One region of the Streptomyces sp. NPDC022552 genome, then DNA from elsewhere that is predicted to be linked to it. Evidence: riboswitches for the same ligand, from Rfam matches in the RefSeq annotation. Region 1 holds a riboswitch; each other region holds the start of a gene.
What was found. Region 1 has a riboswitch for cobalamin ahead of metE (5-methyltetrahydropteroyltriglutamate--homocysteine S-methyltransferase). Riboswitches for the same ligand answer to the same signal wherever they lie in the genome.
Positions count from the first base shown of each region.

Region 2: linked by a shared signal. The riboswitch ahead of ACZ3OF_RS26505 (ABC transporter substrate-binding protein) and the one ahead of metE (5-methyltetrahydropteroyltriglutamate--homocysteine S-methyltransferase) in region 1 are both predicted to bind cobalamin.
Region 3: linked by a shared signal. The riboswitch ahead of ACZ3OF_RS06800 (prenyltransferase/squalene oxidase repeat-containing protein) and the one ahead of metE (5-methyltetrahydropteroyltriglutamate--homocysteine S-methyltransferase) in region 1 are both predicted to bind cobalamin.
Region 4: linked by a shared signal. The riboswitch ahead of ACZ3OF_RS13220 (energy-coupling factor ABC transporter permease) and the one ahead of metE (5-methyltetrahydropteroyltriglutamate--homocysteine S-methyltransferase) in region 1 are both predicted to bind cobalamin.

Region 1 is NZ_JBVHGJ010000010.1:309,457-312,640, reverse strand. It holds gene metE (5-methyltetrahydropteroyltriglutamate--homocysteine S-methyltransferase) at 1-1,254, opposite strand, end outside; cobalamin riboswitch at 1,415-1,631, opposite strand; gene ACZ3OF_RS25665 (hypothetical protein) at 1,743-3,184, opposite strand, start outside.
Region 2 is NZ_JBVHGJ010000011.1:182,516-185,699, reverse strand. It holds gene ACZ3OF_RS26515 (amino acid permease) at 1-1,168, shown strand, start outside; gene ACZ3OF_RS26510 (M67 family metallopeptidase) at 1,245-1,673, shown strand; adenosylcobalamin (AdoCbl) riboswitch at 1,681-1,830, shown strand; gene ACZ3OF_RS26505 (ABC transporter substrate-binding protein) at 1,839-2,813, shown strand; gene ACZ3OF_RS26500 (FecCD family ABC transporter permease) at 2,810-3,184, shown strand, end outside.
Region 3 is NZ_JBVHGJ010000002.1:419,781-422,964, reverse strand. It holds gene ACZ3OF_RS06805 (MBL fold metallo-hydrolase) at 277-1,311, shown strand; cobalamin riboswitch at 1,366-1,532, shown strand; gene ACZ3OF_RS06800 (prenyltransferase/squalene oxidase repeat-containing protein) at 1,595-2,845, shown strand; gene ACZ3OF_RS06795 (SCO2322 family protein) at 2,884-3,184, shown strand, end outside.
Region 4 is NZ_JBVHGJ010000004.1:28,953-32,136, reverse strand. It holds gene cbiQ (cobalt ECF transporter T component CbiQ) at 1-462, opposite strand, end outside; gene ACZ3OF_RS13225 (energy-coupling factor ABC transporter substrate-binding protein) at 469-810, opposite strand; gene ACZ3OF_RS13220 (energy-coupling factor ABC transporter permease) at 810-1,508, opposite strand; cobalamin riboswitch at 1,538-1,733, opposite strand; gene dhaM (dihydroxyacetone kinase phosphoryl donor subunit DhaM) at 1,848-2,270, opposite strand; gene dhaL (dihydroxyacetone kinase subunit DhaL) at 2,267-2,881, opposite strand; gene dhaK (dihydroxyacetone kinase subunit DhaK) at 2,888-3,184, opposite strand, start outside.

The DNA.
Region 1 (3,184 bases):
GTCGGCGTCGGTGACGGCGGCGGTACGGGCCCGCACGGCGGGATCGCTGGTCAGGGCGGACCCGGCCCGCGAGGCCAGGTCGGCGCGGTTCGCCGCGAGTTCGGCCGCGACGGCGTCCGTGCCCTGCCCGAGTCCTCGTGCCAGCACGGCGATCTCCGCCGTCTTCTGGCGGGCGAAGGCGAGCCAGCGGGCGACCTGCGGATCGAGGTCCCGTTCGGCGGTGGCGTCCAGCGGTACGTGCAGCAGGGAGCAGGAGGCGGCGACGTCCACCTGGTCGGCGAGGCCGAGGAGCGTGCCGAGAACGGCCAGGGACTTCTTGAGGTCGTTGATCCAGATGTTGCGGCCGTCGACGACGCCCGCGACCAGGCGCCTGCCGGGCAGGCCGCCGACGGAGGCGAGGTCGGCGAGGTTTGCGGCGCCCGACTCGGTGAAGTCGAGGGCCAGTCCGTCGACCGGAGTCTTGGCCAGGACGCCCAGCGCGTCGCCGAGCCGCCCGAAGTAGGAGGCGACGAGCAGCTTCGGCCGGTCGGTGGCGGTGCCCAGGTCGCGGTAGGCGCGGGCGGCGGCGTTCAGCTCGGCCGGGGTGCGGTCCTGGACCAGCGCGGGCTCGTCGAGCTGGACCCACTCGGCGCCGGCCTCGCGGAGGTCGGCGAGCACCTCGGCGTACACCGGCAGCAGGCGGTCCAGCAGAGTCAGCGGTGCGAAGTCCGCGGCCACGCCCGGCGCGGGTTTGGCCAGCAGCAGGTACGTGACGGGACCCACCAGGACCGGGCGGGCGGTGTGACCGAGCGCCAGGGCCTCCTTCAGCTCGGCGACCTGCTTGCCCGAGTCGGCGGAGAATACGGTGTCAGGCCCGAGTTCCGGGACCAGGTAGTGGTAGTTCGTGTCGAACCACTTGGTCATCTCCAGCGGGGCGACGTCCTGGGTGCCCCGGGCCATCGCGAAGTAGCCGTCCAGCGCGTCGGCCTCGACGGCGGCGCGGTGCCGCTCGGGGACGGCGCCCACCATGACGGTGGTGTCGAGGACATGGTCGTAGTACGAGAAGTCACCGGTCGGCACCTCGTGGATGCCGGCATCGGCCAGGTGCCGCCAGTTCGAACGGCGGAGGCCGGCCGCGGTCTCCCGGAGGGCGTCGACGCCGACGCGGCCCCTCCAGTAGCCCTCGACGGCCTTCTTCAGTTCGCGGTGCTGCCCCTGCCGGGGATAGCCGTACACGGTGGCTCGTGCTGCCGCGGCTGCGGACTTCGGTGTCACGGAACTCTCCTTCGCGAGATGTGTCCTTGAACGCCCCGGTGACGGGACGCGGACGCGAAGGAACGCACGACCGGGCGGACCACGTCGCGGTCGTGCCGCACGTGCCGCTCGAGATACGCCGACCCGCCCACGAGGTCACCGGGATCACCGCACGCGAACGATCGCGTACGGGCAACGGGCAGGTCTTCGGACTCGCGGGCACGTCTGCCGAGGCAGACACCTACTGGCCGTCGCTTCCCAGACCCGTACGGGCCCAGTGCGTATGACGGCGGTCGTTCCCGCTCACCGCTGCGGGGCAGTCCCGGATTCCCACCGGGTTCCCTCTTACGACGCATCCCGCCTGGTGGACGGGGCGAACCAGCTGCAAGGGCCACCTTAGGCGGACGGACGGCGAAACCGCACACCCCTGCCCGCATTCCGGAACGTTCCGCAACGCGCCGGGCCGCCTCTCCTCCCGCATCCCGGCGCGGTGCGGCGGCCCGGCCGGGTCAGCCGCGGCTCGCGGTGCAGTCCGACGGGGTGGGGCGGCCGGTCGGCCAGGCGAGGCCGACGAAGCGGATGCGGCCGGGTGCGTCGGGCGCGAGTTCCACCACGGAGACCGCCTTGTTGTACGGGTTGCCGTAGTTGTCCAGGCAGATCCAGCCGCTGGCGCCGTCGACCTTGCCCATCCCGTGCAGCCGCAGCCACGAGTCGCTGATACGGCTCAGGGTGGGGATCACCGGGTCCGCGTCGTCGCGCATCCGGATGGCGGTGACCGCGGTGAGACCGGCGTCGTAGAACGTGATCGTCCGCGAGTCGGTGAGCTCCACCGGGCCGATGTCTCCGACCTCCTTGCTGGTCGCCAGCTCGGCCAGGGTGCGGAAGGCGGCCGCGGAGCCGCCCGTGGCGGGCGCCTTGGGGCCGCTCCAGGCGTCGGGGTGGGCGACGGCGGCGTACTGGAGCGTCACACCCTTGCGGAAGGCGGTCCAGTCGAGGAGCTTGTCCGAGGAGAGGGTGGAGGCCCCGGAGCCGGTGATGATCGTGTACTTCTTCTCGGTGCAGCCCCGGTTGCCCAGTTCGTTGACGAACTGCCTTAGCTGGACGGGCCGTCCGGCGAAGTAGATGACCTTGGCCGCCGAGGTGCAGATGGTGTCGACCATCTGGTCGAAGGCGTTGGCGGTCGTGCCCTCCTCGTGGAACTCCTCGGGCGCGCGGTACTGCTCGGGCGCGCGGGGCGATCCGGCGGTCCGCTCGGCGAAGGCCCGCTTGAGCGCGTCGACGTAGTTGTCGCCGGTGCGGATGTCCTCGACGACCAGGGTGTGCTTGGGGTCGATGCCCTCGTTGAAGTGGGACAGGGCCCTGGCCTGGTCGGTGGTGGTGGGGACGACCCGGGCGAGGCCCGGGTACGCGTCGGGCCTCTGGGCGCTGTTGCCCGAGTCGTCGGCCGTGATGGGACCGCCGACGACGGGAATGCCGCGCTCACGGGTGAGATAGCCGATGGCGGCCTGGGTGGTGGCGGTGGAGACGTCGAAGCCGATCACGGCCCGGAGGTTGTCGGTCGTCGACTCCGACATGGTGCCGAGCTGTTCGGCGACGGGCCGCCAATGCGCGTGACTGCGACCGGGGTTGGCGAGCAGTAGCCGTATCGCCGGCTTCTTGCTGTTGGAGTCGTGGTTGGCGCGGTACTGAGCCAGGTAGGCGCCCTGCACCTCGTGGAGCGTCTTCTGCTGCTCGAAGGCCTGCGCCGGCGCCATCGGCAGCATCACGGCGACGGAGACGTGCGGTTCGCCCTTGATCCGGTCGTTCTCCGCCTTGATCCGCGCGCTGACCTCCCTGAGGTTGTCCGCGAAGACGAAACTGCCGTCGGTGACGCCCGTGCACTCCCGGGAGCCCTCGGGGCCTCGTTCCTCGATGCCCTTGCCGCAGGCCGGATCCGGCCCGAGGACGACGA
Region 2 (3,184 bases), on a different contig from region 1:
CGCACGGGAGTTCATCGGCCCCTTCGCGGGCTTCGTGACCGGCTGGACGTACTGGCTCTTCTGGGTCGTCACCGGCATCACCGAAGTGACCGCCGCGTCCGAGTACATGCAGTACTGGACCAAGAACACCGACGGCATCCTCGATCAGCCGCAATGGGTCTTCGCCCTGATCTTCACGGTCGTCCTGTTCCTCGCGAACCTGATCTCCGTCAAGCTCTTCGGCGAGCTCGAGTTCTGGTTCTCGATGGTCAAGGTCACCGCGATCGTCGGCATGATCCTCATCTGTGCCGGCATCCTCACCATCGGCTTCTCCGACGCCGGTGACACCGCCTCGATGACCCTGCTCTGGTCCGAGGGCGGCTTCTTCCCCAAGGGCATCGGCTCCACCCTGATGACCCTGCAGATGGTCATGTTCGCCTTCCTCGCCGTCGAGCTGGTCGGCGTCACGGCGGGCGAGTCCAAGGACCCGAAGACCGTCCTGCCCAAGGCCATCAACACCGTGCCGTGGCGTATCGCCGTCTTCTACGTCGGCGCGCTGATCATGATCCTGTCGGTCGTCCCGTGGACCCACTTCCAGCCGGGCGTCTCCCCGTTCGTCGCGGCCTTCGAGAAGATGGGCCTCGGCGTCGGCGCCGCGATCGTGAACTTCGTCGTCCTGACGGCCGCGCTCTCCTCCTGCAACTCGGGCATGTACTCCACCGGCCGCATGCTGCGCGACCTCGCGCTCAACGGCCAGGGCCCGAAGTTCTTCACCAAGCTCACCAAGAACGGTCTGCCGCTGGTCGGCACGTCCTTCTCCGCCGGGCTGATGATGGTCGGCGTCTGGATCAACTACCAGTGGCCCGGCGACGCGTTCAACTACGTCGTCTCCTTCGCCACCATCTCCGGCATGTGGGCCTGGATCATGATCCTGGTCTGCCAGGTCCGCTTCCGCCTCAAGGCCGACCGCGGCGAGCTGCCCCAGTCGTCCTTCAAGGCGCCGGGCGGCATCTGGTGCAGCCTCTTCGCCCTCGCCTTCATCGGCATGGTCATCGTGCTGATGGGCATCGACAAGGACGCGCGGATCTCGCTCTACTGCGCGCCGCTGTGGGGCCTCGTCCTCGCGGTCGCCTACCTGGTCCTGAAGTCCCGCAACCCGGAGGGCGCGGCCTTCGCCAAGCGCTCGTAACCCGGTCTGTCCAGCATTCGGGCCGTCCCGTACCACTCCTCGGTACGGGACGGCCCCTTTGCTTATCCTGTCCGACATGCTGACCATCACCCGGGCCCTGTACGACCAGATCGTGGAGCACTCCCGCGCGGACCACCCCGACGAGGCCTGCGGCGTGGTCGCGGGTCCTGTCGGCAGCGGCCGCCCGGAGCGGTTCATCCCGATGCTGAACGCCGCGCGCTCGCCCACGTTCTACGAGTTCGACTCCGCCGACCTCCTGAAGCTCTACCGCGAGATGGACGACCGGGACGAGGAGCCCGTGATCATCTACCACTCGCACACCGCCACCGAGGCCTACCCGTCCCGTACCGACATCTCGTACGCCAACGAGCCCGGCGCGCACTACGTCCTGGTCTCCACCGCCGACACCGACGGCGCGGGCCCCTTCCAGTTCCGCTCCTACACGATCGTCGAGGGCGTCGTGACCGAGGAGGACGTGAAGGTCGTCGAGGAGTACGACGTCTGAGACACTGACGCGACCATCAGGGCGGCAGGACCCAGGAAGCCGGTGCGAATCCGGCACGGTCCCGCCACTGTGTCCGGCCCCTCCGGGGCCGGAAGCCAGGAACTGACCTGCCGCCTCTCACCACCGACTGGGGACGTGGAAATCCCCGGAGGAGGCTCGTCCGCCATGACCTGGCGCCGCCGTACCCTGCTGCCCGCCGCCGCCCTCGTCCCGCTGCTCGCCGCCTGCGCGGCACCCGCGGAGAAGGGCGCCCCCGCCGCCAAGGCCGCACCGGGGTTCCCGTACACCGTCGCCAACTGCGGTGTGAAGACGACGTACCAGGCCCCGCCGCAGCGGGCCGTCACCATGAACCAGCACGTCACCGAGGTCATGCTCGCCCTCGGCCTGGAGAAGTCCCTCGTCGGCACGGCCTACCTCGACGACCGGATCCTCCCCGCGTACAAGAAGGCGTACGACGCGGTGCCGGTGCTCGCGAAGGAGTACCCCTCCAAGGAGGCCCTGCTCGCCGCGAACCCCGACTTCGTCTACGGCGGTTACTCCAGCGCCTTCGACGCCAAGGCCGGACGGAGCCGGGACGACCTGAAGGCCGCGGGGGTCGACAGCCGCCTCAACATGGAGTACTGCCCCTCCGGCTCCTCCTCCCTCGCCGACCTCTACCGGGAGGTCGACGAGGTGGCCCGGACCTTCGGCGTCCCCGACCGCGGCACACGCTGGACGGCCGAGGCGAGGAAGACGGTCGCGGCGACCGAGAAGAAGGTGGACGGGGTCGCCCCCGTCTCGGTCTTCGTCTACGACAGCGGCGACAAGACGGCGTTCACCGCCGGAGGCAAGGGCATCGGCAACGAGCTCATCACCCGGGCGGGGGGACGGAACGTCTTCGCCGACCTCGACAAGCCCTTCGGCGACGCGACGTGGGAGCAGGTCGTCGCCCGCAAGCCGGACGTGATCGTCATCTACGACTACGGCTCCACGACCGTGGAACAGAAGAAGAAGCGCCTCCTGGAGGACCCGGCCCTCAAGGACGTCCCGGCGGTCAAGAACCGCCGCTTCGCCGTGCTGCCGCTCTCCGACGCGGTCCTCGGCGTCCGCGTCCCGGCGGCGATCGAGAAGCTCGCGACCCAGCTCCACCCGACCCGATGACGGCCACCCCGCTCCCGGACACCGGAGCGGAACCGGGCGCGACACCGAAGAGAGCGGCCGCGCCCGGTCCGGCTCCCGGGGACCCGGCCCCGGCGGTTCCGGCTCCGGCGGTTCCAGCCCCGGTCGCCACGACGGCCGGCGGGCGGGCCGGGTCCGGGCGGTACCTGCTCGTTCTCGGCGGACTCGTCGTCGCCCTCGCGGTCGCCGTCGTCGCCGGGGTCGCCCTCGGGTCCGTGCGGATCCCCGTGGGCGACGTCGTCGAGATCCTCACCGGACGCGCCGCCCCCTCCCCGTACCGCACGATCGTGTTCGACGTCCGGCTCCCGCGCGTGCTCCTCGGCGCGATCGTCGGCGCCGGGCTCGCCGTCGTC
Region 3 (3,184 bases), on a different contig from region 1:
GGCATGAGGTGCGTGTACACCCGCAGCGCGAAGCCCGGATCGGCGTGCCCGACGAAACCACACAGCGCCGTGATGTGTTCGCCGGTCCCGAGCGGCCCAGGCCGCACCCTGCGCTGACGACTCCACCCTCCACCACCGCGAGCCCGAGGGCCTGGCGGTCTACCGCACGGCCGCGCGCCCGACAAGGCACCGCACGCCACCCTGACGGACCGTCAGTTCTCGTTATAGTGGGCCCGGTCGAGCAATCGCCCTGCCGTCGCGGAGAGATGAGGGCCCATGAGCCAGGTGACCGAGCACGGCGGAGGCGTCTGGTCGCTCCGGGTACCCATTCCGGACAACCCCCTCGGGCACACCCTCGTCCACGTCCTCGACACCGACCGCGGGCCCGTGCTGATCGACACCGGTTGGGACGATCCGGCGTCCTGGAACGAACTGGCCGACGGACTGACCGCGTTGGGGACCTCCGTACGGGACGTGCACGGGGTCGTCATCACGCACCACCACCCCGACCACCACGGGCTCTCGGGTCAGGTCCGCGAGGCGTCCGGCGCGTGGATCGCGATGCACGCCGCCGACACCGCCGTCGTCCGCCGCACCCGCGAGTCCGAACCCGGCACCTGGCTCGACTACCTCGCCCGCAAGCTGGCCGCCGTCGGCGCCCCCGAGGAGCACACCGCCCCGCTCCGCGCGACCCGCGCGGGCCGCGCGAGCACCCTGCCCGGACTGCGCTCCGCGCTCCCCGACCGCGAGATCGTCCCCGGCGAGCTGCTCGATCTCGCGGGCCGCCGGCTGCGCGCGGTCTGGACCCCCGGACACACCCCCGGCCATGTCTGCCTCCACCTGGAGGAGGAGCACCCCGCCGGACTCCCGGGCCACGGCCGGCTCTTCTCCGGCGACCACCTGCTCCCCGGGATCTCCCCGCACATCGGTCTCTACGAGGACCCGGACGACGAAACCGCCACCGACCCCCTGGGCGACTACCTGGACTCACTGGAGCGGATCGGGCGGCTCGGCGTCGCCGAGGTGCTCCCGGCCCATCAGTACGCCTTCACCGACGCCGCCGGCCGGGTACGGGAGCTGCTCGACCACCACGAGGAGCGGCTGACCGGACTCCTGCGCCTCCTCGCGGCGCCGCTCACCCCCTGGCAGCTCGCCGAGCGCATGGAGTGGAACCGCCCCTGGGACCAGATCCCGTACGGCTCCCGCACCATCGCGGTCAGCGAGGCGGAGGCCCACGTGCGCCGCCTCGTGAAACTGGGCCGCGCGGAGGCCGCCCCGGGCACCGACCCCGTGGCGTACGTGGCGGTGTGAGGCCCCGGCCGCCCCCGGCCCGGGCGGAGGTGTGAGGCGCCTCGCACCCGCCGGTCGGGCGGTGTACGGGCCGGTAGAGTGTGCGAGTCGTCCTCACACCCGTACGGGGGGAAGCCGGTGCAAATCCGGCACTGACCCGCAACCGTGACCGCCCTCGCCCGCCGTGGACGGAAGCCGGAATGCCCCGCCCGGGACGTGACCGCCGGCACCGTCGAGGAATACGGAGCCGAGCCTGGTGCCTCAGCGTGCCGGTGCCCGGCCGCAGGAGAGGGCCACAGCTCGCATGATCACCGTCCGTCGCGGCGCCGCCGCGTTCGCCGCCGCAGCGGTGCTCTGCACCGGCGTCGCCCCCGTCGCATCCGCCGCGCCCTCCCCGTCCGCGACCCCCGCGCCCGTGATCCCCGCCGGGCTCTACGGCACGAAGGACCCGACGTACGACGGCGTGTGGCGCCAGTCGCTCGCCTTCATCGCCCAGACGACCAGCGGTGTGCAGCCCGCCGACGAGGCCGTGTCCTGGCTCCGGAAGCAGCAGTGCGACAGCGGCGCCTTCGCGTCGTACCGCCCGGACCCCGCCAAGCCCTGCGACACGGCCACCATGCTGGACACCAACGCCACCGCCGTCGCCGTCCAGGCACTCACCGGCGCCAAGCGCCTGAGCACCGAACCCGAGCCCCTGGCCAAGGCGGCCGCGGCCGGCGCGGCCTGGCTGAAGGGTGTGCAGAACAAGGACGGCGGCTGGGGCTACAACCCCGGCGGCCCCAGCGACGCCAACTCCACCTCGATCGTCATCAGCGCGCTCACCGCGCTCGGCGAGAAGCCCGGCGCGGTGAAGTCCGTCGAGGGCAGGACCCCGTACGACGCCCTGCTCGGCCTCGCCCTGCCCTGCTCCGCCAAGGAAGGTGCGGGCGCCTTCGCGTACCAGCCCGACAAGGACGGCAAGCTTCTCGCGAACGCCGACGCCACCGCCGCCGCCACGCTCGCCGGGCTCGGCAAGGGCATCACCGCGCGGGGCGTGGAGCCCCAGCAGAGCCCGGTCTGCACGGACCTGGCGAAGCCGACGATGGACCGGGCCGCGCTCAACGGCGCCTCCTACCTGGCCGCCGCGCTGGCGAAGACCGGCCACCTGAACACCCCGCCGATGCCCGGCGCCACCGACCCGACCGAGCTGCCCGACCACGGCAACACCGCCGACGCCGTCGTCGCGCTCGCCGCGACCGGTGCCACGAAGGAGGCCTCCGGCGCGCTGACCTGGCTCCAGAAGAACTCCGCCGCCTGGGCGAAGGAGAGCGGTCCCGCCGCGTACGCGCAGCTGATCCTCGCCGCGAAGGCGATGCACGTCGACCCGCGCGCCTTCGGCTCGACGGACCTCCTCGAGGAGCTGGCCGCCACCGGGCCCGCGCCGAAGGCCTCGCCGTCCGCCGCGCCCGAGGCGAGCGACGACGACTCCGGCTCCTTCGACGTGTGGTGGATCATCGGCATCGGCATGGTCGTCGGCGTCGGCATCGGCTTCCTGGTGAGCGGGCGCAAGAAGTGAGGGCCGGGCTCCTCGGCGCAGCGGCCGGCGTCGCCCTGATGCTGGCCGCCGCCGCTCCCGCCGAGGCCGTCGGCTACCGGTACTGGTCGTCCTGGGAGAGCGACGGCGGGGGGACCTGGGCGTACGCGACGCAGGGCCCGGCGACCGCCCGGCCGTCCGACGGCGAGGCCGTCGGCTTCCGCTTCGCGGTCAGCAAGGACAGCAGCGACGCCGCCCGGCCCACCGCCGCCCCCGACTTCGCGGGCGTCTGCGCCGGTACGGAGGAGAAGGCCGGCACCAAGCGGGTGGCGGTCGTCGTGGACTTCGGCACCCCGCAGGACGCCCCGCCGGGCGAGGCTC
Region 4 (3,184 bases), on a different contig from region 1:
AAGAAAACTGATCCGGTACATCACCAGGGCGACGTCCACCACGGGCGCCGGAACCCCGGCCCGCACCAGCCGGGGCAGTACATCGGAGACGGGTGTCGTGAAGGCGAACAGCAGCACGCCCAGCGACGCCGACGAGGTCCGCAGCAACAACTCGCCCGCGTGGACGGGACCGTCGTGCGCGAACGCCACCAGGCCTCGGTCCCCGCCCACCTCGAAGAGCAGCGGGATCGCCCCCGTCACACAGAAGCCCAACGGGATGCGGAAGGCGCGCCACAGCTGACGCCCCGGCACCCCCGCCGGCCCGAGGAGGACGGCCAGGGTGGCCGCCGCGACCAGGACGGCACCGGGCCACGGCGGCAGGCACACCGCGCAGAGCGTCAAGCCGAAGCCGAGCACGGCTTTCTCGCACGGGTGACGGCGGCGCCAGCGACTGCTGTGCGCCGCCGCGTCGATCGGCAGCACCGGCGCCTACTCGCCGACGGACGCCGACCGCAGCGCCTTCGCATCGGCGCGGGCCTCGCCCTGCTTGCGGCCCTTGTGCAGACCGAAGTAGTAGGCGAGTACTCCGGCGCCGATGGCGGCCTGCAGGGCGAAGAGCGCCGACTCGATCTCACCGGAAGCGGGCTCGTACAGCGGGGAGAACCACGGCTCGTAGTCGGGGTCGATCTCCGTGATCGCCGTCTCGGCCTCGGCGTCGGCGCCGGTGAACGGCTCCTCCTTGTGGTCGCCGAGCCCCAGGACGAGCGGGAGCACGGCGAGCGCCGCGACGACGAGCAGCAGCAGCGTGTTGATCTTCGCGTTCCGGCTCATCAGGCGCTCGCCTCCGCGTTCTCGTTCTTCTTCCGGGACGGGAGCAGGACTCCGAGGCGCGTCAGGTCCGCCTTGCTGGACTGCGTGAGCAGCCGCATGACGAGGACCGTCAGCAGACCCTCACTGACGGCGAGCGGAAGCTGCGTGACGGCGAAGATCCCGCCGAACTTGGCCAGCGCGCCCAGCACACCACTGCCCGGGTCCGGGAAGGCCAGCGCGAGCTGGACACTGGTCACGCAGTACGTCGACAGGTCGGCGACGAACGCCCCGAAGAACACGCTCACCATGAGCGGAACGTCGAAGCGGCGCAGCAGCCAGTACGTACCGAAACCGGCCCACGGCCCGACGATCGCCATCGAGAAGACGTTGGCGCCGAGCGTGGTGAGCCCGCCGTGGGCGAGCAGCAGCGCCTGGAACAGCAGCGTGATCGTGCCCAGGACCGCCATCACGGGCGGGCGGAACAGGATGGCGCCCAGTCCCGTACCGGTCGGGTGCGAGCAACTGCCCGTCACCGACGGAATCTTCAGGGCGGACAGAACGAACGTGAACGCACCGGAGGCACCGAGCAGCAGGGTGGACTCGGGGTTGGCCTTGACCTCACGGGTCAGGGCGCGGACACCGTGGACGACAAAGGGTGCGGACGCGACGCCCCAGGCGGCCGCGTGCACAGGGGGCAGATACCCCTCGGCTATATGCATGGTTGGGAGACCCTCTCCAGCACCTCGTGGATGGACAACGCACCCTGGCCGGTCTCCTGGCTGACGGGTCATGCCGCCGCGGCTCCGCCTTCCCACACCGCCGCGGTCTCCCGCGGCGGTCCAGTGGCTTCCCCGGAGGGATGGAGCCGGACTTCCCGATCACAGTGGCGAGGGCCGCACCGGTACTGCACCGGTTTCCCGTACACCAAGGCGCTGTGACATTAGTGGGTTGACCAGGTACATCACAACACGGGTGCTGCCGGGGACGGTGTGTGACGGATCTCCCGCGCGCCCCACGCACCCCTGTCGGCCCCCTGCGCGCGCCTCCCGCGCCCCGCCTCACACCTTGCGGTACGTGTACGCCTCCGAGGCCGCCGCCACCACCGCGTCCAGGTCCCCTCCGGCGCTCGCCGTGACGAGGGCGGCGACGGCGCCCTCGACGAACGGGGCGTCAACGAGGCGCGAGCCTTCCGGCAGCTCGTCCTCCTCGGCGAGGAGCGCCTTGACGGTCAGGACGGCGCTGCCGAGGTCGACGAGGAGGGCCACTCCGGCGCCCCCGTCCACCGACTTCGCCGCCTCGACGATCCGCTCGGAGCTCGTGCCGAGACCCCCGTCGGGGGTGCCCCCGGCCGCGGCGACGGGAGCGGTCGGCCCGCCGCCCGCGAGGCCCCGGGCCAGCGCGGCGACACCGTCGGCCACGGCCGCGCTGTGCGAGACCAGCACGATGCCCACCGTGCCCACGATGCCCACCTGACCGGTCACGCGGCAGCCACCTCCGCGAGGGCGGCGATCAGCAGGGCCGACGAGGTGGCCCCGGGATCCTGATGCCCGATGGAACGTTCGCCCAGATAGCTCGCCCTGCCCTTGCGCGCCTGGAGGGGTACGGTCGCGAGGGCGCCGCGCTCGGCCGCGTCCCGGGCGGCGGCGAAGGAGTCGCCGAGCGCCTCGGCCGCCGGAACGAGCGCGTCCAGCATGGTCTTGTCCCCGACCTGGGCACCGCCGAGCTGCCCGACGGCGGCGACCCCGGCGGCCAGGGCCACGGCCAGGTCCTCCCGCGTCACCGAAGGGGCATCCCCGAGCGCCTTGCCGGTCCGCCGCAGCAGCGTCCCGTACAGCGGTCCGGACGCGCCCCCGACCGTGGAGATCAACTGCCGCCCCGCGGCGACGAGTACGGCCCCCGGCGTCTCCGGCGGCTCCTTCTCCAGCACGTCCGCCACCGCGGCGAACCCGCGCTTCAGGTTGGCCCCGTGGTCCGCGTCGCCGATCGCCGAGTCGAGCTCGGTGAGACGCTCGGCCTCACGGTCGACGGCGGCCGCGGCCGTGGTCAGCCAACGATGGACGAACACGGCGTCGCACGCGCTCACTTCGGGCATGCCCTCTCACCGGCCCCAGCGCAGCGCGGGCGTCTGCACGGGCGCGTCCCAGAGCCGCAGCAGCTCCTCGTCGGCCTCGCAGAGCGTCACCGAACAGCCGGCCATGTCGAGCGAGGTCACATAGTTGCCGACCAGCGTACGGGCGACCGGCACCCCGCGCTCGGTCAGCACGCGCTGCACCTCGGCGTTGAACCCGTACAGTTCGAGCAGCGGCGTCGCGCCCATCCCGTTCACGAGGGCGAGGACCGGTCCGGACGGCCGCAGGTCCTCCAGTACGGCCTCGACGGCGACGTCCGCGATCTC